3 regions of the Rhizobium sp. BR 362 genome follow, and region 2 is predicted to be linked to each of the others. Evidence: predicted binding sites of a transcription regulator. Region 2 holds the regulator's gene; each other region holds the start of a gene.

Region 1 (8,175 bases), on a different contig from region 2:
TCGAGCTTGGTGATGCGCACGGCGACATCGAAGCCTTCTTCGATCAGGTCGACGAAACGGTCGTCGGCGGCGATTTCCAGCGAGAGGTCGGGATTCTCCTTGGCGAAGTCGATCAGCGATTGCCCGACATCGGCGTCGACGAAGGTACGCGGTACAGATACGCGCAGGCGGCCCTTGAGCTGCTGATTGCTCTCGCGCACGAGGTCGGCGAGGTTATCGATTTCCTTCAATATGTCGGAAGCCGTGCGATAATAGGTATGGCCGGCTTCGGTCATTGAGAATTGCCGGGTCGTGCGATTGAGCAAGAGAGCGCCAAGCTCGTCCTCGAGTTCTCGGACATATTTGGACAGCAGCGCCTTGGAGCGCCCGGTTTTCCTGGCAGCCGCGGAGAAACCTTCAGCTTCGACCACGTCGATGAAGGCGCGAATCCGGGTCAAAGTGTCCATACCGAAGCCCTCGTTAACTGTCGCAAGTTATTGAACAAAATGCGTTGATTTGTTCAATTATTTTTTTCGGGCATAGGCCAAAAAAATTCTTGATTATTACGGCGAATATTCCTATTTCGGGTTCAGCCCAAAGTCGCACGTGCCCGTGGGTGTCCGCCGATCCTCGATGTGGTGAGAAAATCGGTAAGGTACCTGGAATTAACCCCTCCAGTCGCTATTCCGGCCAACCGGAAAATGCGAGGACATCTGAAGCAACGACGGTGCGGGCCTTTTTGTTCTCTCCCGGCTTTCCATCAGCCGGGGTTACTGAAGAGGCACACCTTCATTGCCGGAAGTGCGGTTGGGATCTTCCCTCCAATCCATGGCAGACAAAGCGAATTAGCGCCGCTTGCGGCACTGGTTCATCATCCGCGCTTCGCGCATTTGCATGGTTCCGGGGTCTCCACCGGCTGGTACCTGAGCGAATGAGCGTCGCCCTTTGTCCTCTGGGTCTTTCTCCCGGAGCTTTTGGAATTGAAAGGGATTTGACATGACCACGCAACGTATTCGCGACTTCCTCGCTACCCGACGTCCGGACGGTCCCTGCCTCGTCGTCGATCTCGATGTCGTTCGCGACAATTTTCACGCCTTCCGTCATGCCATGCCCGACAGCGCCATCTATTATGCCGTCAAGGCCAACCCGGCTCCGGAAGTGCTGCGCCTGCTCGCAAGCCTCGGTTCCAACTTCGATTGCGCGTCCGTCGCAGAAATCGAAATGGCGCTCGATGCCGGTGCGACCGCTGCCCGCATCTCCTATGGCAACACGATCAAGAAGGAGCGCGATATCGCCCGCGCGCATGCGCTCGGTATCAACCTCTTCGCCGTCGACAGCCACGAGGAAGTCGAGAAGATCTCGCGTGCCGCTCCCGGCGCTCGCGTGTTCTGCCGCGTCCTGACGGACGGCGAAGGCGCCGAATGGCCGCTGTCGCGCAAGTTCGGCTGTGTCCCGCAGATGGCTGTCGACGTTCTCGTCTATGCCCATCAGCTTGGCCTGCAATCCTACGGCGTGTCTTTCCATGTCGGCTCGCAGATGACCAAGGTCGATGCCTGGGATGCGGCTCTTGCCGATGCCAAGCGCGTTTTCGTCTCGCTCGCCAAGCAGGGCATCCACCTGCAGATGGTCAACATGGGCGGTGGTTTCCCGACCAAGTACCTGCGCGATGTTCCGTCGGCGGAAGCCTATGGCAAGGCGATCTTTGCGGCTCTGCGCGCTCATTTCGGCAACCAGATCCCGCACACGATCATCGAGCCGGGCCGCGGCATGGTCGGCAATGCCGGCGTGATCAAGGCTGAAGTCGTCCTGATTTCGAAGAAGTCGGACAACGATGCCGCCCGCTGGGTCTTCCTCGACATCGGCAAGTTCGGCGGTCTGGCTGAAACCATGGACGAGGCGATTCGCTACCCGATCCGCACCGAGCGGGACGGCGACGACATGGAGCCCTGCGTCATTGCCGGTCCGACCTGCGATTCGGCCGACGTTCTTTATGAGAAGAACCTCTATCCGCTGCCGGTGACGCTCACCATTGGCGACGAGGTCCTGATCGAAGGCACCGGGGCCTATACGACGACCTACTCGGCTGTAGCGTTCAACGGTTTCGATCCGCTGAAGGCCTACATCATTTAAAAGCCAATGCCTGCCCCGTAATCAGCCGGGGCGGCACACTCACAATTCCCTTTAGCACCGCTGATAACGGTATTGGGCACGGGAGGCCGAGATGGCCGCTGTTCTTGATTCTGTCCGCGCATTTTTTGCGCCTTCCACTTTCACCCTCGACCTGGAAAATGCAGGCGATGTCGTTGCGCGCGAAAATCTGCTGGATCGCGCCATGGGCGCCGACCGCCGCAAGAAGTCGTCCGAGAAGCTCCGCCGCGGCCGTGTTCCGGCTGAAGGCTTGGCGCTCGTCGCCCGCGATCGTTCCGGCCATGTCATCGGCACGGTACGCTTGTGGAACGTCGAAGCCGGTGTCAATCGTGAGACTCGTCCGGTCGATGCGCTGCTGCTCGGCCCACTGGCCGTCGATCCCGCCTATGAAGGCAAGGGTATGGGCTCGGCGCTGATGCGCGCCGCCATTCTCGAAGCCAAGAAGCGCGGTCATGGCGCGATCCTGCTCGTCGGCGACGCGCCATATTACGAGCGTTTCGGCTTCTTTGCCGCAAAGACCCGCCATCTGGTGATGCCGGGCCCGTTCCAGCGCGAGCGTTTCCTTGCTCTCGAGCTCAAGGAAGGCTGGCTCGACGGCGCTGCCGGTATGATCGTTGCCAGCGGCCGCAAGCTCGCTCAGCCGCCGATCGCCAAGGCTGCATAAACAAACGAATAAAGCGGTTTGGCCGCTCTGTGAAACGCCAAACCGCTCCAAGGTTTCGATCCGCCTTCGCCCATCCAGGCGAAGGCCTTTCTATTTGGCTGCCTTTACGCTGTCCTTCGCCGGGTCGTAGCCATCCGTCAGCGTCTTCAGAAACGCGACGACATCGGCGATTTCCGTATCGTTCAGAGCCGGCGCATCGCCGAGCTTGCGGTTCATCGGCGCGTCGATGATGTCGATATTGGCCTGATATTGCGCCGGCAGGTCGGTGTATTTCAGCACCTTGCCACTCGCATCCTTCGGATAGATTTCGGCCGGATTGGTGTCTCGCTTGACGTAGAAGCGGGTGACGTCCTCCAGCGAGCGGTAGACGCCATTGTGGAAGAAGACGTGGCGGGCGGCGACGTTGCGCAGCGTCGGGGTCTTGAAGAGCCCGCAATTCTGCGGCTGGGCGGAGTAGGTGTCGTTGCGCAGCGGACCGCAGATGCCGGTGTCGTAATAATGCGGATCGGCATTGGCCGGGATATCAGGGTTGCGGGGCGCTCCAAGCGCCTCGAATTCAAAATCGGTGAAGTTCGGCATCTGGCCGTCGCCGGTCACCTTGTCGAGGTGGCAGGAGGCGCAGTTGCCTTTGTTCGGGTCGTCGAACAGTTTCAGCCCGCGCATTTCGGCGTCGGAGAGCAGCGCCTTGCCGCGCAGATAGTAGTCGTATTTGCTCGAATAGGGATGGAATGAGGGCTCTTCGATCTGATAACGCGCGATCGCAAAACCGGCTTCGGCGATCGTCATATCCTGATCGTCGAGGACATTGTTGCCGAAGAGGGTGCCGATGTCCTTGCAGTAGTTCTGCTTCAGCTTGACATAGACGCCGGCGGCATCGGCATTGGCCATCTCGAAGGGCGAGATCATCGGCTGCAGCGCTTGTTCTTCCAGCGAATCGACGCGGCCGTCCCAAAACATGCCGCCTTGTGGCACCAGATCGGGCGCGTTCGAATCGGCCTTGACGACCGCCTGCGCGGTCAGCGGCCCAGCGACGGGCGTCGGGGCGTTGGCGAGCGCCACGCCCGAGGCTTCGGTCATCGGTGCTGCTTCGGCCGCTTCGTCGGCGGCACTTTCCGCGCCGACGGAGAAGGAAGGCGTCGACATCTTGTAGGCTAGGCTCGGGACAGCGCGGATGCCCGGCTGGTCGAGATGCGGGCCGCCAAGCTGCACGGCGCGGTCATTAGCCGGCGCATAGTGATTTGCGGGATCATGGCAGGTTGCGCAGGACATCTGGCCGCCGCCTGAGAGCGACGGATCGAAGAACAGTTTCTTGCCGAGCTGCGCGACGGCGCTCAGCGAAGCCGTATTGTCATAGGTATTTGCGGCGACGGCATTGGCAGCGGGTTCGTTTGCCAAGCCGATGGTCGCCCCCGCGAGCGAGATGCCCGCGAGTGCGATCGGGGGAAGGAAATGCTGCTTCTTCAAGGACATTGTCCATCCCCTCTTTCTTAGCTTAGGAAGCGCTGTTACCGGTCTTCGTGTCGAGGATCAGCTTTGGCGCATCGCCCTTCGACCAGTCGAACATGTTGTTCAGCGGGCCGGAGATGGCATCGAACGAGCCGCCGCCGAGGCGTTCGCCGCCCATCCAATTGTCTTCGATGAAGCGCATGACGGAGGTCTGGTCTGTCAAAGTATGGTCGACGAAGTTGACCTTGGCATAGGGCGAGATGACCAGCAGCGGCTGGCGCGTGCCGTAGCCGCAACGGCCCTGGGCCGGCTGGCCGTTGACGCCCGGCAGCGGTGTGCCGGTGGAGCAGCCGTCCCCGTTCAGTACGTCGTAGCCTTTGACCCCGAGCTTGGACGGATTGACGACGGCGTGCGCATGGTCGTACCAGCCGTCGGAATCGTCATAGAGGATGATGATGGCGGTGTCCTTCCAGTCCGGCGAATCCTGGACGGTATTGACCACTTGCGTCACGAATTCCTGCTCATCGAGCGGATCGGAATAGCCGGCATGACCGTCCTGATAGGCTGATGCCTTCAGGAAGCTGACGGTCGGCATGTTGCCGTTTTTCAGGGCCGCATAGAAGTCGGTCATGTCATACTGGTGGTTTGCTGCGTCCGTGGTGCCGATCGCTGCAACGGAAGATGGGCGTGCATGCGTCGGATTGGCGGTCGAGGCGTAGTACTGGAACGGCTGGTGATGGGGGATGTAGTCGCCGTAATTGACCTTGGTGATGGCCGAGGTGGTCGCGCGCTTGCAGCCCGTCGTGCCGTCCGCATTGGTCGCCGTCAGATCGAAACCGCCTTCGAAGAAGCCCCAGGTGATCTTGTGTTCGTTCAGCATGTCGCCGATGTTCTTGCCGTACATCAGCGCCGTCTGGCCAACCGAGCAGACGTCGCCGGTCGGATCGAAGTCGCTGATGACAGTCCAGCCGCCGTTGCCGTCGGGCACGATGCGGCCCTTGGAGTAGGTGCCGTCGCTTTCCAGCGTGTAGCCGGGCGGCAGGATAGCGCCGTTGGTTTGGCCGGAGATGAGATTCAGGGCACCGGGAGTCGAAGGGCCGAAATTGGTGGAGAAAGAGTTGTCGTTCAGCGCATAGTGCTGGGCATAATTCCAGAGCGCCGTGACGGTGTTGCCGTCATAATAGCCCATGACCTGGCCCTTGGTGCCGAAAGCGCCGGCAGCACCCTTGGTGCCCTTCCCGGTGTTGGCCGGGAAAAGGTCCATCGCGAAGTTGTTATAGGCGGCCTGTTCGGCGGTATAGCCATGGTTTTGCGATTGGGTCGCCGCCTGTGTGCGGTCGAGCCGGAAGGGAGCGGCGGCATCGGCACCGTTCGCGGTGTTGGTCTTGTTGGGATTATTGTCGAGGAAACCGGCATGGGCGAGGGTGTTGATATCGCTCGGCGTGTTGTCGGCGGGCTTGAATGCGGGCTCACCGTCGAGATTTGCGGCCTTGGGGTAGGTCGCGAAATAATGGTCGAAGGAAACGTTTTCCTGGAAGATGACGACCAGATGCTTGATCGGCGTCGCGGTATTGGTCGGCGGCGCGTTGTCAGCGGCACCGGCGGTGGAACTGAGCGAAATAAGGGTAAGCGCGCTGCCGGCGGCGAGGGCGGCGCGACGCGAAAGACAGATCATTGTCATATCCTCTCGAGTGGGGGGCTGCGCCCCGACGCTTAAAATGCGCCGCGCCGAGGCGGAAAGAACCATTTCGAGCTATCAAGCGTCCATGACAGTTCTGTGAAGGTCGCGTCGGAAGAGGAAGGCGTTGCCTATGAAAGACGCAGTCAAGTTATTGATTTTACTGACGTGAAGGAGGGGCTCGCAGGCAGATGCGGCGGAGGCATGTGGTCTGCTACCTTATGTCACGGCTTTCGAGGCAAATGGTATTTTCATCACCCGCCCTCGTGGTTCGAGACGGCTGCGGACCTCCTCACCATGAGGGCTGTTCCTCTCGCTCCGCCGCCCAAGTAGTTCCCTGCTTGAGGCGGAGAAAACAATTTGATTTTCGAATACTGGCGCTCGTTCCGCCCTCATGGTGAGGTGCGCTGACGCCTGAGCGCAGCGATCGCGGCGGAGCCTCGAAGGACGAGGGTCGGCCACAGGGCTGCGGCACTTCAATTAAATATTCTGATCCATCGTCTCGGCCGGAATCTCATCGGCGCGGTGGATGCGGACAACCGTGGCGGGAACGCCGGCGACGGTGCAGTGGGCCGGGACCGGCTTCACGACGACGCTGCCCGCCGCTACCTTGCTGAAGGCGCCGACTTCAATGTTGCCGAGGATTTTTGCGCCTGCGCCGATCATCACGCCGTGTCGGATCTTCGGATGGCGATCGCCGGTTTCCTTGCCGGTGCCGCCGAGCGTGACGTTCTGCAGGATCGAGACTTCATCCTCGATAACGGCAGTTTCGCCGATGACGATACCGGAGCCGTGATCGAGCATGATGGACGAGCCGATCCTTGCCGCCGGATGAATATCCGGGCCGAAGACGAGGGAGGCCAGATTGGAAAGCCAACTGGCAATTTCCGGCCGGCCTTCCGTCCAGAGCGCATGGGCGATGCGATGGGTCTGCAGGGCGTGGAAGCCCTTCAGGTTCAACAGCGCGTGCAGATAGGTCGTGCAGGCGGGGTCACGAGTACGGACAGCGACGAGGTCTGCCTCGGTCGCCTGCAAGATTGCCGCGTGTCGCGTCAGTACGTCATGAAACAGGGCGAAGAGATCCCCGGTTTCGATCTTTGCGACAGAAAGCCGGGCGACCAGCACATTAGCGAGGCTTTCGGCATTCGATTGCGCCGCGATGATCTGCGCCGCGAGCAGCGGGCGCAGCGTCGGTTCGCGGCCGGCGAGATCGGCCGCGTCATGGCGGATCACGTCCCAGACGCTGCCGGCTGCGGCAGGGGAATGTCCGGCGATTGCCGTTCCTGTCTGGGACATGGGCCTATCTTTCTCTTCAAGCGGAAACGTCAACCACGCCGCAATCGCCGGCCTCGGAGGCAAAGGCGAGCAGCTTGCCGGATTTGCTCCAGCTCATTGAGGTGATCGCACCCTTGCCAGGACGGCGCAAGAGCGCTTCCTTGGCGTCGCCGATGCGCACCGCCAGGATCATGCCGTCAATAAAGCCGATCGCCAGGATCTCTTCCACCGGATGAAACTTGACCGAGGTCGCCATGATGTTGCCGCGGGTGCCGAGTTCCAGCGGCGCCTTGCCCATCGGACCATCCTTGCTTTGAAACGGCCAGACGATCGCCGCCGGTGCGCCGGAGGAGGCGAGCCACTTGCCCTTGTTGGACCAGGAGAGCGATTTCACCTTGGCGGGGTAGCCGGTCATACGCATATGCCTGGCCTCGGCGCCGGGCTTTGAGTCCATCTTCCAGCCGTGCAGTGCGTTTTCCTGCATGGTGGTGACGACGAACTGACCGTCGGGCGAGAAGGTGACGCCGGTATGGGCGCCCTTCCATTCCAGATTGATCGGCTGCGCGGCCATGCCGACCCAATGCAGCGACACGCCGTTATAGCGGGCGACCGCGATGCGCAGGCCCTTCGGCGCAAACGCGATGCCTTCGACGGTGCGCTCCTCGGCAAATTCCTTGACCGAGCCGTCCGCCAGCCGCACGAAGCTGCTTTTCCCATAGGCGTAAGCAACTGCGCCCTGCGGGCCGGCGGCGACCTGGGTGATCCATTTGCGCGGCGCTTCGGCAAGCATGGTGACGCCGCCATCCGCAGTGATCCGGAGAACCTTGCCGTCCTCGCCGCCGGAAATCAGGCTGTCGCTGTGCGGATCCCGAATGCAGGTGAGCATGCCCTGATGGGCTTCGGTCACCTTCTCGCCGCCTTCCAGACGATGGATCGCGCCGGCGGCGCTGGCGAAGAAGGGGGTCTCACCTAAAAATTCGACGGC
Region 2 (8,175 bases):
CGGTCTGAAGGAATTCTGCAAGGGCGTCGGCACCGATTCCATAGATATCGCCAATTCTTCGCGCCCCATCAAAAGCAGCGAAGTCGAGGCCTGCAAGGCAGCCGGTGTTGCCGATATCGAGCAGGTCAAGATCGGCTACGACGGCATCGTTTTCGCCTTCGACAAAACCAATCCCGACATGAAATTCGTGCCCGCCGATCTCTATAAGGCATTGGCCGCGGAAGTCGTGGTGAACGGCAAGCTGGTTCCCAATCCCTATAAGAAATGGTCGGAGATCAATCCGGCCCTGCCGAACTTCGAGATTGCAGCCTATATCCCAGGCGAGAAGCATGGCACGCGCGAGGTTTTCGAGGAGAAAGTGCTCGCGGCCGGCTGCAAGGAGTCCGGTGCGCTTGACATCATCAAGGCGACTGTGTCCGATCCCGATCAGCAGGCCAAGAAATGCATCGCCGTGCGCAAGGATGGCGCAGCGGTCGATATCGACGGCGATTATCCGGAAACACTGGCCCGCATCGACGCCAACAAGCACGGCGTCGGCGTCTTCGGCCTCTACTTCTATCAAAACAATGCCGACAAGCTGAAGGTCGCCACCGTGAGCGGCATCGTGCCGTCGGGCGAGACCATCGCCAACGGCACCTATCCGGTGTCGCGGCCGCTGTTCTTCTACGTCAAGAAGGCGCATCTCGGCGTCATTCCGGGCCTAAAGGAATATGTCGACTTCTTCACGAGCGATCAGATGATCGGACCCGACAGCCCCTTGGCCGAATACGGCCTGGTGCCGGCGCCCGATGCCGAGCGCGACCAGATTCGCAAGGATTTCGCGGACGGGAAGATCATGTGATTGCATAAGGACTGCCCGCCGGTGCGGCTCGCCGCCACGCCGGCGTTCGCCGGGGAATGGGAATGAGTTTGTCACTGCTGCTGTTGTGCCTGTCGATCATCGGCGCCCTTGCCTTCGTGGCGGGGCGGACGAGAGCGGCCGCGCTGTCGGGCAACAGGTCCTCGGCCATGCATTCACGGCTCGGCTATCATGGTGCCTATGCCGCCATCTGGGCGATATTGCCGGCGCTTGCGCTGATCTGCGCCTGGCTGGTGATCAGTCCGGAGGTAATTGACCGTTTCGTGGTCGGATCCTTTCCCGAGGAGGTGAAATCCCTCCCGTCGGCCGAACTCAAACTCAGCTACAGCATGGTGCGAAGCCTGGCCCATGGCATGCGCCAGCTCGATGACCAGGAACTTGCCGCCGTCGCCAATGGTACGGCCGATCTTCAATTGGTCCTGGCGCAGAAAGGCGTCCCGCTCGCCGTCCGGCCGACCGGCTACATGATCGATGCTGCCAATCAATATAACGGCATGCGGCATATGAGCCGTGTCGTCATGTCCGTGGCGGCCATTCTTCTTTCGCTGCTCTGTGCCGTCCACGGCCTGCGCGCCATCGCGCTGCGCTTTCGCGCCCGCAACCGGGTGGAGCAGGTCATTCTCGGCGGCCTCGTCGTTGCCTCCTCCATCGCCGTGCTGACGACGCTCGGCATCGCGGCGTCGATGCTGTCGGAGGCCGCCCGTTTCTTCAACATGGTTCCTGCCGCCGAGTTCTTCTTCGGCACCGTCTGGGACCCCGGCTTCACCGGCGCCGGTGCGCGGACATCGGGTACATTCGGCCTCATCCCCTTGCTGGCCGGCACGCTCTATATCGGCTTCGTCGCCATGCTGGTTGCGGTTCCCGTCGGCTTGTTTGCCGCAATCTACATGGCCGAATATGCCTCAGCCCGCGTGCGCTCCGTCGCCAAGCCGATGCTCGAGGTGCTGGCGGGCATTCCGACCATCGTCTACGGCTTTTTCGCTCTGGTGACCGTCGGGCCGTTTCTGCGCGACATTTCCGCCGACATCGACGGCTTGCTGACGGGCAATTATACGAGCTTCATCGAGGCGCAGAGTGTCCTGACCGCCGGGTTCGTTATGGGCGTGATGCTCATCCCCTACGTCTCCTCGCTGTCCGACGATATCATCACGGCCGTGCCGCGCTCATTGCGCGACGGCTCGCTCGGCCTCGGGGCAACGCGTTCGGAGACGGTCAAGCGCGTCCTCCTGCCGGCCGCATTGCCCGGCATCGTGGGCGCACTCTTGATGACGGCGTCGCGGGCGATCGGCGAGACCATGATCGTCGTATTGGCTGCCGGCGTTGCCGCCCGCATGCAGCTCGATCCTTTCGAACCGATGACGACCGTCACCGTGAAGATCGTCAACCAGTTGACCGGCGACCTCGAATTCACCTCGCCGCAGACATTGGTCGCATTCGCGCTCGGCATCACGCTTTTCTGCCTGACCTTGTGCCTGAACATTTATGCGCTCTACATCGTCCGCCGGTATAGGGAGCAATACGAATGAACGAAGTCGTATCTTCCGCGTCATCACCTGTGCCGCGTGGGCTCACGCCCGGCGTGCCGCTGCGACGTGATATCGGCATCAAGCGCCGCTATGCCGCCGAGCGACGGTTTCGCGCCTATGGTATGGCCGCCGTTACCTTCGGCCTTGTTTTCCTCGTCATCCTTGTCTCGACCGTGGCGCGCCACGGTTATACGGCCTTCGTACAGACCTCGATCGCCTTGCCGGTCGAATTCACCGAGAAGGTCATCGACCCCGCGGGCAAGCGCGGCAGCGATCCGAAGGTGCTGATTGCGGCCAATTATCCCGTTCTCATTCGTGACGCCCTGACGAAGGCGCTCGGCATCGATCCTTCCAATCGGGCGCTGGTGCGCGAGGCGATGGAAATGGTGTCGGACGGCGCGCGGATTGCCTTGCGCGACAAGGTCCTGGCCGATCCGTCCGTTATCGGAAAGACGGTAAAGGTGACCTTCCTCGCCAGTGCCAATATCGACTCCGCCAACAAGGGACAGATCGATCTGACGGCCGACGAAAAGGATCGTAAGGTCTCCGATCAGCAACTCGCCTGGATGAGGCAGCTCGCCGCCACCGGCGCCCTGCATAAGGCGTTCAATACCGGTCTGTTCCTGTCGGGCAATTCCAGTCGTCCGGAAGCCGCAGGCCTTGGCGTTGCCCTCATCGGCTCGTTCTATCTCATGCTGACCGTGCTGGTTCTGGCGCTGCCGGTTGGCGTTGCCGCTTCGATCTACCTCGAGGAGTTCGCGCCAAAGAACCGGCTGACGGATCTGATCGAGGTCAATATCAACAATCTCGCAGCGGTGCCGTCGATCGTCTATGGCCTGCTCGGCCTGTCAGTCTTCATCAACTTCATGGGTCTGCCGCGCTCGGCTTCGCTGGTCGGCGGGCTGGTGCTGAGCCTGATGACGCTACCGATGATCATCATCGCCACCCGCTCGGCATTGCGCGCCGTGCCGCCGTCGATCCGCAGCGCCGCCCTTGGCCTTGGTGCCTCGCGCATGCAGGTGGTGTTCCACCATGTCCTGCCGCTCGCCATGCCCGGCATTCTGACGGGGACGATCCTCGGCCTGGCGCATGCGCTGGGCGAGACCGCGCCGTTGCTTTTGATCGGCATGGTCGCCTTTGTCGCCAACTATCCGGCGGGGCCGCTCGATCCTTCCACGGCCCTGCCGGTGCAGATCTACATGTGGGCGAGCGAAGCCGAGCGTGCCTTTGTCGAAAGAACCTCCGGGGCCATTATCGTCCTGCTCTTCTTCCTTGTTGCGATGAACATCGGAGCCATCCTGCTGCGCCGTCGCTTTGAGCGGCGTTGGTGACAGGAGACGATGGAATGAACATGATGACGGAAGCCGCGAGCGAAAAAGCACTGGCCAAGAAGATGATGACGATCCCCTACAAGATGATCGGCCAGGCCGTGTCGGTCCACTACGGCGACAAGCGCGCGCTGTTCGACGTGGATCTGAACATTCGCGCCAATACCGTCACCGCGCTGATCGGCCCCTCCGGCTGCGGCAAGTCCACCTTCCTGCGTTGCCTCAACCGCATGAACGACACGATCGACACCTGCCGCGTCACCGGCAAGATCATGCTCGACGATCAGGATGTCTATGACAACGCCATCGATGTCGTCGAGCTGCGCGCCCGCGTCGGCATGGTGTTCCAGAAGCCCAATCCGTTTCCGAAGTCGATATACGAGAATGTCGCCTATGGCCCGCGTATCCACGGGCTGCATCGGTCCAAGGCCGATCTCGACCATATCGTCGAAACCAGCCTGCAGAAGGCCGGGCTCTGGGGCGAGGTGAAGGATCGGCTTTTCGAGGCCGGCACCAGCCTTTCCGGCGGCCAGCAGCAACGCCTCTGCATCGCCCGCGCCGTCGCCGTCAGTCCGGAGGTCATTCTCATGGACGAGCCGTGCTCGGCGCTCGATCCGATCGCCACCGCCAAAGTCGAGGAACTCATTCATGAGCTGCGGGAAAATTTCACGATCGTCATCGTGACGCATTCCATGCAGCAAGCAGCCCGCGTTTCGCAGCGCACCGCAATGTTTCATCTCGGTCATCTGGTCGAGGAGAACGATACCGATAAGATGTTCACCAATCCCGATGATTTCCGCACGCAGGATTACATCATGGGCCGTTTTGGCTGATGATGCTCCCCGCGCGGCTTTCTTCACATCATTCACCTTGAGGATAGAAAAATGGTCTCTACACACATTCTCTCTGCATATGACGAAGACCTGAAATTCCTGACGCGCCGCATTTCCGAAATGGGCGGCCTGGCAGAGCAGATGGTCAGCGACAGCGTTCGCGCGCTGGTCAACGGCGATGCCGCCCTGGCGCAGAAGGTCATTTCCGACGACGTCATTCTCGACCATGCAGAACGCGAAGTCGGCGACAAGGCGATCGTCACCATCGCTCGCCGCCAGCCGATGGCTGCCGACCTTCGTGAAATCATGGGCTCCATCCGCATTGCCTCCGATCTGGAGCGCGTCGGCGATCTCGGCAAGAACACCGCAAAGCGCGTCATCGCCGTGCAGGGCACCGGCGTTCCGCGTCGTCTCGCCCGCGGCATCGAACATCTCTCCGAACTGGCCCTCGTTCAGCTCAAGGAAGTGCTCGACGTCTACACGACCCGTTCGCCTGACAAGGCCGTGTCGATCCGTGAGCGCGACGAGGAAATCGATGCCATGTACACCTCGCTCTTCCGCGAAATGCTGACTTACATGATGGAAGATCCGCGCAACATCACCACCTGCACGCATCTTCTCTTCTGCGCCAAGAACATCGAGCGCATCGGCGATCATGCCACCAACATTGCCGAGACGATCTATTACATGGCGACCGGCGCCCAGCCGGAAGGCGAGCGTCCGAAGGACGATACCGCCAACACCGTGGGTGCGGTGACGGAATAAAGTAGACCCCAAGAGAAGGAGACCAGAGGCGCATGGTTCCGAGAGTAGCTGTTGTAGAAGACGAGGAAGCGCTAAGCGTTCTGCTGCGCTATAATCTCGAGGCGGAAGGCTTCGAGGTCGACACCATCCTGAGAGGCGACGAAGCCGAGCTGCGCCTCCAGGAGCGCATCCCCGATCTTCTGATCCTCGATTGGATGCTCCCTGGCGTGTCCGGCATCGAGCTCTGCCGCCGGCTGCGTATGCGGCCGGAGACGGAGCGCCTGCCGATCATCATGCTGACGGCCCGCGGTGAAGAGAGCGAGCGGGTGCGCGGCCTTTCCACCGGCGCAGACGACTATGTGGTCAAGCCGTTTTCGACGCCGGAGCTGATGGCCCGCGTCAAGGCGATGCTGCGCCGCGCCCGCCCCGAGGTTCTGTCGACGGTACTGCGCTGCGGCGATATCGAGCTGGACCGCGAGACCCATCGTGTCCACCGCAAGAGCCGCGAAGTGCGGTTGGGGCCGACGGAATTCCGGCTGCTGGAATTCCTGATGTCCTCGCCCGGCCGCGTCTTTTCGCGCTCCCAATTGCTCGACGGCGTATGGGGGCATGATATCTATGTCGACGAACGCACCGTCGACGTGCATGTCGGCCGCCTGCGCAAGGCGCTCAATTTCTCCAATATGCAGGATGTCATCCGTACCGTTCGCGGCGCGGGTTATTCCATGGAGGCCTGATCGGGGCAACTCGACCGGTCATCGGACAGGGCGGAAACAGAAAACGGGCCTTTCGGCCCGTTTTTCATGTGGTTAGCACTGGTTTAGTGCGCGGCCCGACGCCGGTCATGCACCGGCTGGTAGGCCAGCCGCTGATGATAGGTGCAGTAGGGCGAAGAGTCCGGGCTGTCATTGCCGCAGAAGTGAAAATCGTCCTTCAGCGGGTCGCCGACCGGCCACTTGCACGTGCGCTCTGTGAGCTCCGTCAGGCCGAGGCGGCGCGAGATCGGAACGACCACATTGGCAGCCGGACGGTATTCGATCTCGTGGACCGTATCGATCTCGACCTCTTCCTTGAGCATCGTCGCACCCTGCTGGCGGGTAACCGTGCGGGTTGCAACGCGCGAGGCGTAATTCGGCGCCCGCGGGGCCGAGGTATTGCGCTTCGGCGCTCGAGCTGCGGTTGCTGCGCCACCGGCTTTCGCTCGGCCCGGCAGGCTCAAGCGATGCACTTTGCCAATGACGGCATTACGGCTGACACCACCGAGCTGTGCCGCGATCTGGCTGGCGCTCAAACCTTCGGACCACAGCTTTTTCAGCTTCTCGACGCGTTCGTCTGTCCAATTCATGCCCTGTCTCCGCTGTCGCGTTTCTGATGGCAGAATCCCTCACCATTGCCTCGCATTGGGTCGAGGCGTGAAACGCTTAAAAATTGTGGTGACTAGTTCCGCCGCATGCAGTCTAGTAATTGGTTTTTAACCTAGTGTGAGGCTGACTCCGTGACAAGAGTCGCGGGAATCTTGAGGAATCGATTTCGAGGTTTTCCCCAACTTGCTATACGTGAGTGGCATTTATGCAATATAAGTTGTCGAAGACATGGCCTCTGCCAAGAGGCGCTCTGCCGCACCTGCTAAATCGCCAGTTTTGTTGACATCGCAGTGCAAAACATCAATAGTGCCCATGCCGCCGAGAGGCGGCATTTTTGATTTTCCAGGGCCCGTTTCACGCGAGGAAACGATTGGCCCTAAAGGTTGTGATCGAGGAGAATGCGCTATGGCTGAAACCGCGCCGCTTTATGACACCTACATGCGTGCTCCGCTGCGGTTCGAGCGAGGCGAGGGCGTGTGGCTGATCACGGAGACCGGCGAGCGCTATCTCGATTTCGCTGCGGGCGTCGCGGTGAATTCGCTTGGCCACGCCCATCCCCATCTGGTTGCAGAACTGAAGGCGCAGGCCGACAAGGTCTGGCACCTCTCCAACCTCTATGAGGTGCCCGGCCAGGAAAAATTGTCGAAGCGCCTGACCGACGCCACCTTCGCCGATAAGGTGTTCTTCACCAATTCCGGAGCCGAGGCGCTGGAATGCGCCATCAAGACGGCACGGCGCTATCAATTCTCCAAGGGTCATCCGGAGAAATACCATATCATCACCTTCGAAGGCGCCTTCCATGGGCGGACGATCGCGACGATCGCTGCCGGCGGCCAGGAAAAGTATCTGGAAGGTTTCGGGCCGAAGGCGCCTGGCTTCGACCAGGTGCCTTTCGGTGATCTCGACGCAGTGCGTGCCGCCATCACCGATGCGACTGCCGCGATCCTCATCGAGCCGGTGCAAGGCGAGGGCGGTATCCGTCCGGCCACCAACGAGTTTCTGCGCGGCCTGCGCCAGATCTGCGACGAGCATGGCCTGCTTCTGGTCCTCGATGAGGTTCAGAGCGGCGTTGGCCGCACCGGCAAGCTTTTCGCCCATGAGTGGGCCGGCATCACGCCTGACATCATGGCCGTTGCCAAGGGCATCGGCGGCGGCTTTCCGCTCGGCGCCTGCCTTGCGACTGCCGACGCCGCTTCGGGCATGAAGGCGGGCACGCATGGCTCGACCTATGGCGGCAATCCGCTCGCCATGGCCGTCGGCAACGCCGTGCTCGATATCGTGCTGGCAGACGGTTTCCTGCAGCATGTGCGCGATGTGGCCTTGGTCTTCCGCCAGGGCCTGGCCTCGCTCAAGGATCGTTTTCCGGATATTATCGAGGATGTCCGCGGCGAGGGGCTGCTGCTCGGCATAAAAGCCGCCATTCCGCAGTCGGACCTGCTGCAGGCAATCCGCGCCGAGCATCTGCTGGGTGTGCCGGCCGGCGACAACGTCATCCGCCTGCTGCCGCCGCTGGTGGTCACG
Region 3 (8,175 bases), on a different contig from region 2:
CGATGATCATCTCGATCCCGACGGGTGCGAAGCTCTTCAACTGGCTGTTCACGATGTACCACGGACGCATCCGCTACGAAGTGCCGATGCTGTGGACCGTCGGCTTCATGGTGACCTTCACCATCGGCGGCATGACCGGCGTCATGCTTGCGGTTCCGCCGGCCGACTTCGTGCTGCACAACTCGCTGTTCCTGATCGCCCACTTCCATAACGTGATCATCGGCGGCGTGCTCTTCGGCATGTTTGCCGGCGTCAACTACTGGTTCCCGAAGGCCTTCGGCTTCAAGCTCGATCCTTTCTGGGGCAAGATGAGCTTCTGGTTCTGGCAGATCGGCTTCTGGTTCGCCTTCATGCCGCTCTATATCCTCGGCCTGATGGGCGTCACCCGCCGCGTGAGCCAGTTCGACGATCCCTCGCTGCAGATCTGGTTCATCATCGCCGCCTTCGGCGCCGGATTGATCGCTATTGGCATCGCCTGCTTCCTGATCCAGCTCGTCGTCAGCTTCCTGAAGCGCGAAGAGCTTCGCGACGTGACCGGCGATCCGTGGAACGGCCGTACGCTGGAATGGTCGACCTCGTCGCCGCCGCCGGCCTACAACTTCGCCTTCACGCCGATCGTCTACGATCACGACGCCTGGTGGGACATGAAGAGCCGCGGCTATGTCAGGCCGACCGAAGGCTTCATCCCGATCCACATGCCGAAGAATACCGGCACGGGCATCATCCTCGGCGTTCTCTCGATCGGCTTCGCATTCGGCATGATCTGGTACATGTGGTGGCTCGCCGCCATTACCTTCGTCGCGATGATCGCCATTACGATCGGCCATACCTTCAACTATAAGCGCGACTTCCATATCCGCGCCGACGAGGTCGTGAAGACCGAGAACGAGCGTACGAAGCAGCTCGCAGGACAGGTATAAGACCCATGACGACCCATACCGCACCAGCTCTGAAAGATGGCGAAACGCCCGCCTTCTATCTGAAGGAAGAGCATCATCCCGAAGGCAGCACGATGCTCGGCTTCTGGATCTATATCATGAGCGACTGCCTGATCTTCGCAGTGCTCTTTGCCACCTATGCCGTGCTCGGCCGCAGTTATGCGGCCGGTCCGTCCCCGGCTGACCTGTTCGAGCTGCCGGTCGTCGCTCTCAACACGACGATGCTGCTGCTCTCCTCCATCACCTATGGCTTTGCCATGCTGATGATGGAAAAGGACAACAAGTCGGGAACGATGTTGTGGCTGGGGATCACCGGCCTGTTCGGCGCCGCCTTCATCTATTTCGAACTCAATGAATTCTATCACCTGATCCTGGAAGGCGCCGGTCCGCAGCGCAGCGCCTTCCTGTCGGCCTTCTTCACGCTGGTCGGCACGCACGGCCTGCACGTCACCGCCGGCATCGTCTGGCTGATTACGCTGATGGTGCAGACAAGCCGGCATGGGCTCATTCCCGAAAACAAGCGCCGTCTGATGTGCCTGTCGATGTTCTGGCACTTCCTCGACGTCGTCTGGATCGGCGTGTTTTCCTTCGTCTATCTCATGGGAGTTCTCGGATGAGCTCGAACGCCAATCCTTCGCATCATTCCGCCGACGCCCATGGCCACCATGAGGCCGGTCACGGCACGTTCAAGAGCTACCTGACGGGATTCATTCTCTCCGTCATCCTCACTGCCATCCCCTTCTGGCTGGTCATGGCGAAGGTCTTCTCCGATCCGGCCGTCACCGCGGCGTTGATCATGATCTTCGGCGCCATCCAGATCGTGGTGCACATGATCTATTTCCTGCACATGAACACCAAGTCGGAAGGCGGCTGGAACATGATGGCGCTGATCTTCACCATCGTTCTGGTGATCATCGCGCTCTCCGGCTCGCTCTGGGTCATGCACCACCTCAATTCCAACATGATGCCCATGTCGCCCGACATGATGCGCAACATGCCGTAAGATCGAGCGACGGGCCTTCAGCCGAAGGCCCGCCCTCTCCCACCGGCGCTTGCTTTCGCCGGACGCGTGATTTTCTGCGAAGAAATTAAAGACCTCCCGAAATCATGCGGCAGCGCGTCCCCCGGAGACCAGCGCCATGACCGACATTTCCTCGAACACCTCTCACGGCAAGCCGCGTTCGACTCTTGCTCTTGCCATCTGGGTGTTGCTGCTTCTGCTCTTGACCGCACTCCTCATCGGCCTCGGCACATGGCAGGTGAAGCGGCTGCATTGGAAGCTCGATCTGATCGCCCGCGTCGATGCCCGCGTGGACGCGCCGTCCGTGGCCGCCCCCGGCCCGGCGGAATGGCCTGCGATCGACGCCGCCGGCTACGAATACAAACATGTTCAGGCAACCGGCACCTTTCTCAACGACAAGGAAGCGCAGGTCTATGCCGCAACCGCGCTCGGCCCCGGGTACTGGGTGCTGACGCCGATGAAAGAGGCCGACGGTACGATCATCATCGTCAATCGCGGTTTCGTGCCGAGCGACAAGCGCAATCCGAACACGCGCCTTGCCGGCGAGCAGGCAGGCGAGACGACCGTTACCGGCCTGCTGCGGATGAACGAGCCGAAGGGCACGCTGCTGCGCTCCAATGTGCCCCCAGAAGAGCGCTGGTATTCCCGCGACGTTACGGCGATCGCCGCGGCCCGTGGCCTCGAAAACGTCGCACCCTATTTCATCGATGCGGATGACAAGAAGAATCCGGGCGATCTGCCGGTCGGCGGCCTGACGCAGATCGTCTTTCCCAACAATCATCTGGTCTACGCCATCACCTGGTATGGGCTTGCCGTGATGACATCAGGCCTTGCCGCCTATCTCATTTATTTCGAGCGGCAGCGGGCGAAGGCGAGCCGCTGACCGCTATCACGAGGCATTCGGAAAACGGAGCTGCCAGCGGCGGCCGTCGCTGGTCATCTCCGCAATGCTAAACGGCTCGATGTCGATGCTCCAAAACGCGGCAGGCGGCGCTTGCAGAACATGGAGAATGGCGGCGCGAATGACGGTCGCATGCGTGACGACGACGGTATGGCCGCCATCGTCGATATGGCTCTTCATCCAATCGCCGACGCGGGTGAGCACGGCGGACAAGGATTCACCGCCATGCGGCGCCGCATCGAAGTCCAGCATCCACTGCGACAGCGCTTCCGGATCGGTCTCATGGAGCTCAGTGATCGTCTTGCCTTGCCAGCGCCCGTAATCGCATTCCCGGAAAGACGGCTCCGTCTTGACGTCAAGCCCGCAAGCCGCGGCCGTCTGGCGGGCCCGCAGCGCCGGACTCGTCCACGCCCGATCGGCCGTTCCGAGTCTGGACGTCAGTTGAATTCGCTCGAGCGCTTTTGCCTCCAGCGGCTCGTCGTCGGGAAAGCGTCCCTCACGATTGGCGCGCGTCGGCCCGTGACAAATCCAGCTCAGACGTCCTTTCATACAGCTCGATAACTCCATCCTTGTCGCGATTTCGCATCGCGATGGCGTTTGATTGACAACTATCTTTGCAGCCAGATATAAACTTAGGCTTACGGGTGTGGAAGCCGGTGAAATCCCGGCGCGGTCGCGCCACTGTAATCGAAGGGCGGATACCGCCCCTAGAGAGCCAGACCCTTCCCGTAAAAACTCCCCTTCCGCAAATGGAACGCGTTATTCAAAAAGGGAATACAATGTCTGACACCACCTTCGCACCGACCGCAATCCCGACTCCGATCCCGGCTGGCGAAATCCTGCCCTGGGCGATCTTTGCCGGCCTTCTCCTCATGCTGGCGATCTATTTCATCGGCGCCGAGGAAGGCGCAACGGCGCTGATCTCCGGATCCTACGTGCACGAATTCGTGCATGACGCGCGCCATCTGCTCGGATTCCCCTGCCACTAAGGGGCCTGCAACATGGTTGGACGTCTTTTGCTCCGCGGCATGCTGGTCGGAGTGCTTGCTGGCATTCTCATTTTTGCCTTTGCTCGCACCTTCGGCGAGCCGCTCGTCGATCGGGCGATCGCGTTCGAAGAGCAGGCAGCCCAGGCAGCGGGCGAAATGCCCGAGCCGGAAATCGTCAGCCGCGCCACCCAGGCGGGCCTCGGTCTCTTCACCGGGAGCATCATCTACGCCACGGCTGTCGGTGGGCTCTTTGCCCTGGTCTTTGCCTATGTCTACGGTCGTGTCAGCACCTTTGGCGCCCGCGGGACTGCCGCACTGCTGGCGCTCGCCGCCTTCATCGCCATCTCCGTGGTTCCCGACATCAAATATCCGGCCAATCCGCCGGCAGTCGGCAATCCGGATACGATCGGCGCCAGGACCGAGCTGTTCTTCATCATGATCGTCGCATCCGTTATCGGCATGATCGTCGCCGTTGGCTTCGGCCGCCGGCTGGCGGCACGGTATGGATCCTGGAACGGCGCGATCCTTGCCGGCATCGGCTATATCCTCTTCGTCGCGCTGATCCAGTATCTGCTGCCGTCGATCAACGAAGTGCCGGAACAGTTTTCCGCGGTCGTGCTCTGGCGGTTCCGGATCGCCGCGCTCGGCATGCACGCGATCCTTTGGACAACGCTCGGCCTTGCTTTCGGGGCATGGGCCGAACGCGACCTGCCGCAGGTTCGTTATGGCCGCGCAGCCACGCGCCGGGCCTGAAATGGCAAGTCTGACACGCCCCCGCATGTCTTCATGCGTGGGACGCCCTTGCTGAAACCGGCCATTCTGTTTTCGGTCTTTTGTCTGATTTGCGCACTGAGCCTGCCGATGGACGCGAAAGCGCATGCCGGCGGATCGTCGGGAAGTCAGGCGGGCATTGCAATACCAAGTCTGAGCCACGGCGAGATGGCCGTGATCGCTCCCTATTACGGGCGTATCATTGCGCCTGCCTCATCGGCATCAGACACCGACGAGTCTTTCCGTCGCGTGTTGAACTTCGCACAGATTCAGCGAGCCTATTGCCTCTGGGGCACCATGCCGGGAAGCGTCGGGGATGAGGACAGCCCATTTAACGAATGCTCACATGCCTATCTCGCCGCTGCCAAGATGGCGCTGCTGCAGATGCGCACGATGAAGGACGAAAAGGCGTCCGCCGGCGACCTCGTTTCCGAGATCGACGGCGCACTTGTACGCAACAACCTGTCGCTTGTTCTCTGCCGTTTTAGCGGCGAGGGCTTCAATACGGCTGACCTTATCCGCCCACAGCTCGCCGGCATCTTTCTGCACGGCAAAAGCTTCGCCGCGTCAACGCTGGCACTGTTGGCGGCAGTGGCCGCGCTGTGGTGCACCGCGCGGCTCCTGCGGACGAAACCGGCCGGGGCCGATTAGACGACATCCACCCTCATCGGACGGCGGTGTGTCTTGTTTTACCAGTCTCGCGGCCGGCCTCGCCAGCCACCATCCCAGCCGTCACGATAGTAGGGGCGATGGCCATACCAGCCCCAACGCGGCGGTGGTGGCCTGTAATATCCCCAACCATAACCGCGCGGCGGCCCATAGCGGTTCGGTCGGCACACGCCCCGAGGCGTCAAATGCCAACCGCGACCGCAGGCATAGTCGACGTTGACGACGGGCGCTTTAGCTACAGTCCCAACGGCGGCGATAGGCATCGCGTCTGCGGAAGAAGCGATCAAGCCGCCGAGTGCAGCAGCGACGGCAATCACGGACAATCTCATTGTGATGGTCCTCCATTCAAGTCCCTTACATGCGGATTTAAATCCCCGCCATCTGAACCCCGGGTGAACCGAAAAAGGCATTTTCGCGGCAAATTCAGGATGTTGAACGTAAAGTTGAAGCGGTCGACTCATGCGCTGCCGCTTAACGCGAGACCGCCTTTGCCGGCGAGCGAGAGCCGATGCAACCATAGCCCGAGTGAGTGTCTCTTTATGCGTCATGAGAGCTTCATCAACCGCGCTTAAATGAAAAACCTTATTTTGCCATAGGGGAGTTTGAGATGGTCGACGTCGTTTCAAGCAATACAGAGGGTGGCAATCACCCTATTCATGGGGCAGGCGGTTCCGCCAAATGGTTTCTGCCGCTCTTCGGCCTGGTCGTAGTCGGCGGCCTCGTTTATGTCGGCTATGCCCTCGGCAGCGACCTTGCCAATGCCGCCGCGGTTCCGTGGATTCTGCTCGGCTTGGCGCTTTTGATCGCGCTCGGCTTTGAATTCGTAAACGGCTTCCACGATACGGCGAATGCAGTCGCGACCGTCATCTATACCCGCTCGCTGCCGGCCGAGTTTGCGGTTATCTGGTCGGGCTTCTTCAATTTCCTCGGCGTCTTGACCTCGTCCGGCGCCGTCGCTTTCGGCATTCTGGCGCTGCTGCCGGTCGAACTGATCCTGCAGGTCGGCTCCGGTTCGGGCCTTGCCATGGTCTTCGCCCTGTTGACTGCCGCCATCATATGGAACCTCGGCACCTGGTATCTGGGCCTGCCGGCATCGAGCTCGCATACGCTCGTCGGCTCGATCATCGGGGTCGGCCTCGCCAACCAGTTCCTCGCGCCCGCCGGTTCCGCCACAAGCGGTGTCGACTGGTCGCAAGCAAGCAATGTCGGTATGTCGTTGCTGCTGTCGCCGATCATCGGCTTCTGCCTGGCCGCCGTGTTGTTGCTGGTCGCCAAAGTTCTGATCCGCAACAAGGATCTTTATGAAGCGCCGAAAGGCAATGCGCCGCCGCCGATCTGGATTCGCGGTCTGCTGATCTTCACCTGCACCGGCGTCAGCTTTGCCCACGGCTCGAATGACGGCCAGAAGGGCATGGGTTTGATCATGCTCATCCTGATCGGCCTCGTACCGACCGCTTTTGCGCTGAACCGGACGCCCGACATGAACTACCTCGACGCCTACAAGACAGCCTCGGCGCAGGTCGAGACGGTCCTCGGCAAGTATGTGAAGCCCGGCGTCGCCACGCCTGCCGATGCCAAGGCCGCCGTCAGCAATGCAGTCAAGAGCAAGACCTGGACGGACGAAACTACGCCTGCCCTGCAGGCCTATATCCATGCCACCAGCGCCGAAATCGCCGCTTATCCGAGCGTCGAAAAGCTCCCGAACGGTCTCGTAAGCAACGTCCGCAACGACATCTATCTGATCGGTGAATCGCTGAAGCTGATCGACAAGCAGAAGCTTTTGCCGATGAGCCCGGATGATTTGAAGGCCGTGACCAACTACCATGCCGCCGTCGATCACGCGACGAAGTTCATCCCGCTCTGGGTGAAGGTCGCCGTGGCACTGGCACTCGGCCTCGGCACCATGGTCGGCTGGAAGCGTATCGTGGTCACCGTCGGCGAAAAGATCGGCAAGACCCACCTGACCTACGGCCAGGGTGCTGCCGCAGAAGTCGTCGCCATGTTGACGATCGGGGCGGCCGACCATCTCGGCTTGCCGGTTTCGACGACGCACGTCCTGTCTTCCGGCGTCGCCGGCACCATGGCGGCGAACGGTTCCGGCCTGCAATGGTCGACCGTGCGCAACATGCTGATGGCCTGGATCCTGACGTTGCCGGCCTCGATTGCGCTTGCCTTCGTTCTCTTCATCGTGCTTCGCCAGGTTTTCTAACCGGCGTCGCAAGGCTATCGAGCTGACCGCCCCTTAGCCGGAAATATCGCCAAAAGATAATGGCGCCCTCCCCAGGGCGCCATTATTCTTGCGGCTTGTTACCGTTGGCGCCGAGGCCGGAGAGCTTGGCAAGTTCCGAACGGCGGTTCGCATAATTCTGCGCGACCATCGGATAGTTGGGAGCAAGGCCCCATTTTGCGCGATATTCCTCGGGCGTCATGCCGTAGTGAACACGCAGGTGTCGCTTGAGCGTCTTGAAGCGTTTTCCGTCTTCTAAGCAAATGATGTAGTCGTTCGTCACCGATTTCTTGAGATCGACGGCCGGAATCGGTCTGGTTTGCTCCAGCGGAAATGCGGATCTATTCAAAGCCTGCAGCGCCTCATGCACATCCGCAATCAGCTTCGGAAGACTGCCGACAAGAACGGGGTTGTGGCTGACATAGGCTGAAACAATCTTTACGCAGCCTTCAAACAGAACATGCATTTGCGGCTGAGGCAGGTCTTTTCGGTTGCTGAAACCGTCCATCATCGTTTCCCGGATCTCGTGTGGCCTGGCATGGGCCGCCTCGCGCGATTGCTTCGTGAACAAACCCATTCGTGAATCTTGCATTGGCTTCGAACTCCACAGGTTTTGGTTTGCAGCATGCTCGGCATCCCTTGTTGAGGACGCCTGCTCA

The links. Region 2 encodes PhoB, which activates phosphate uptake and scavenging genes when phosphate is short. Its sites were predicted from a motif close to TGTCATNNANCTGTCAT; they were not measured.
Region 1: QDY28_RS11285 (phospholipase C) is a predicted target of PhoB. The motif match lies at 6,004-6,020, and genes of this name have one in related genera.
Region 3: QDY28_RS27755 (inorganic phosphate transporter) is a predicted target of PhoB. The motif match lies at 5,832-5,848, and genes of this name have one in related genera.

What each region holds. Positions count from the first base shown of each region.
Region 1 is NZ_JARWGH010000006.1:168,834-177,008, reverse strand. Features, by position in the region: gene QDY28_RS11305 (LysR family transcriptional regulator) at 1-446, opposite strand, end outside; gene odc2 (ornithine/lysine decarboxylase) at 976-2,109, shown strand; gene QDY28_RS11295 (GNAT family N-acetyltransferase) at 2,201-2,791, shown strand; gene QDY28_RS11290 (cytochrome-c peroxidase) at 2,882-4,261, opposite strand; gene QDY28_RS11285 (phospholipase C) at 4,284-5,912, opposite strand; gene cysE (serine O-acetyltransferase) at 6,396-7,211, opposite strand; gene QDY28_RS11275 (WD40 repeat domain-containing protein) at 7,228-8,175, opposite strand, start outside.
Region 2 is NZ_JARWGH010000004.1:402,569-410,743, forward strand. Features, by position in the region: gene QDY28_RS08560 (substrate-binding domain-containing protein) at 1-841, shown strand, start outside; gene pstC (phosphate ABC transporter permease subunit PstC) at 904-2,385, shown strand; gene pstA (phosphate ABC transporter permease PstA) at 2,382-3,716, shown strand; gene pstB (phosphate ABC transporter ATP-binding protein PstB) at 3,731-4,546, shown strand; gene phoU (phosphate signaling complex protein PhoU) at 4,598-5,311, shown strand; gene phoB (phosphate regulon transcriptional regulator PhoB) at 5,344-6,027, shown strand; gene QDY28_RS08590 (GcrA family cell cycle regulator) at 6,111-6,635, opposite strand; gene QDY28_RS08595 (aspartate aminotransferase family protein) at 7,060-8,175, shown strand, end outside.
Region 3 is NZ_JARWGH010000043.1:17,482-25,656, forward strand. Features, by position in the region: gene cyoB (cytochrome o ubiquinol oxidase subunit I) at 1-920, shown strand, start outside; gene cyoC (cytochrome o ubiquinol oxidase subunit III) at 926-1,555, shown strand; gene cyoD (cytochrome o ubiquinol oxidase subunit IV) at 1,552-1,941, shown strand; gene QDY28_RS27725 (SURF1 family protein) at 2,078-2,842, shown strand; gene QDY28_RS27730 (histidine phosphatase family protein) at 2,849-3,409, opposite strand; gene QDY28_RS27735 (CbtB domain-containing protein) at 3,640-3,849, shown strand; gene QDY28_RS27740 (CbtA family protein) at 3,862-4,602, shown strand; gene QDY28_RS27745 (hypothetical protein) at 4,636-5,271, shown strand; gene QDY28_RS27750 (GCG_CRPN prefix-to-repeats domain-containing protein) at 5,310-5,618, opposite strand; gene QDY28_RS27755 (inorganic phosphate transporter) at 5,897-7,498, shown strand; gene QDY28_RS27760 (MucR family transcriptional regulator) at 7,581-8,024, opposite strand; gene QDY28_RS31090 (helix-turn-helix domain-containing protein) at 8,173-8,175, opposite strand, start outside.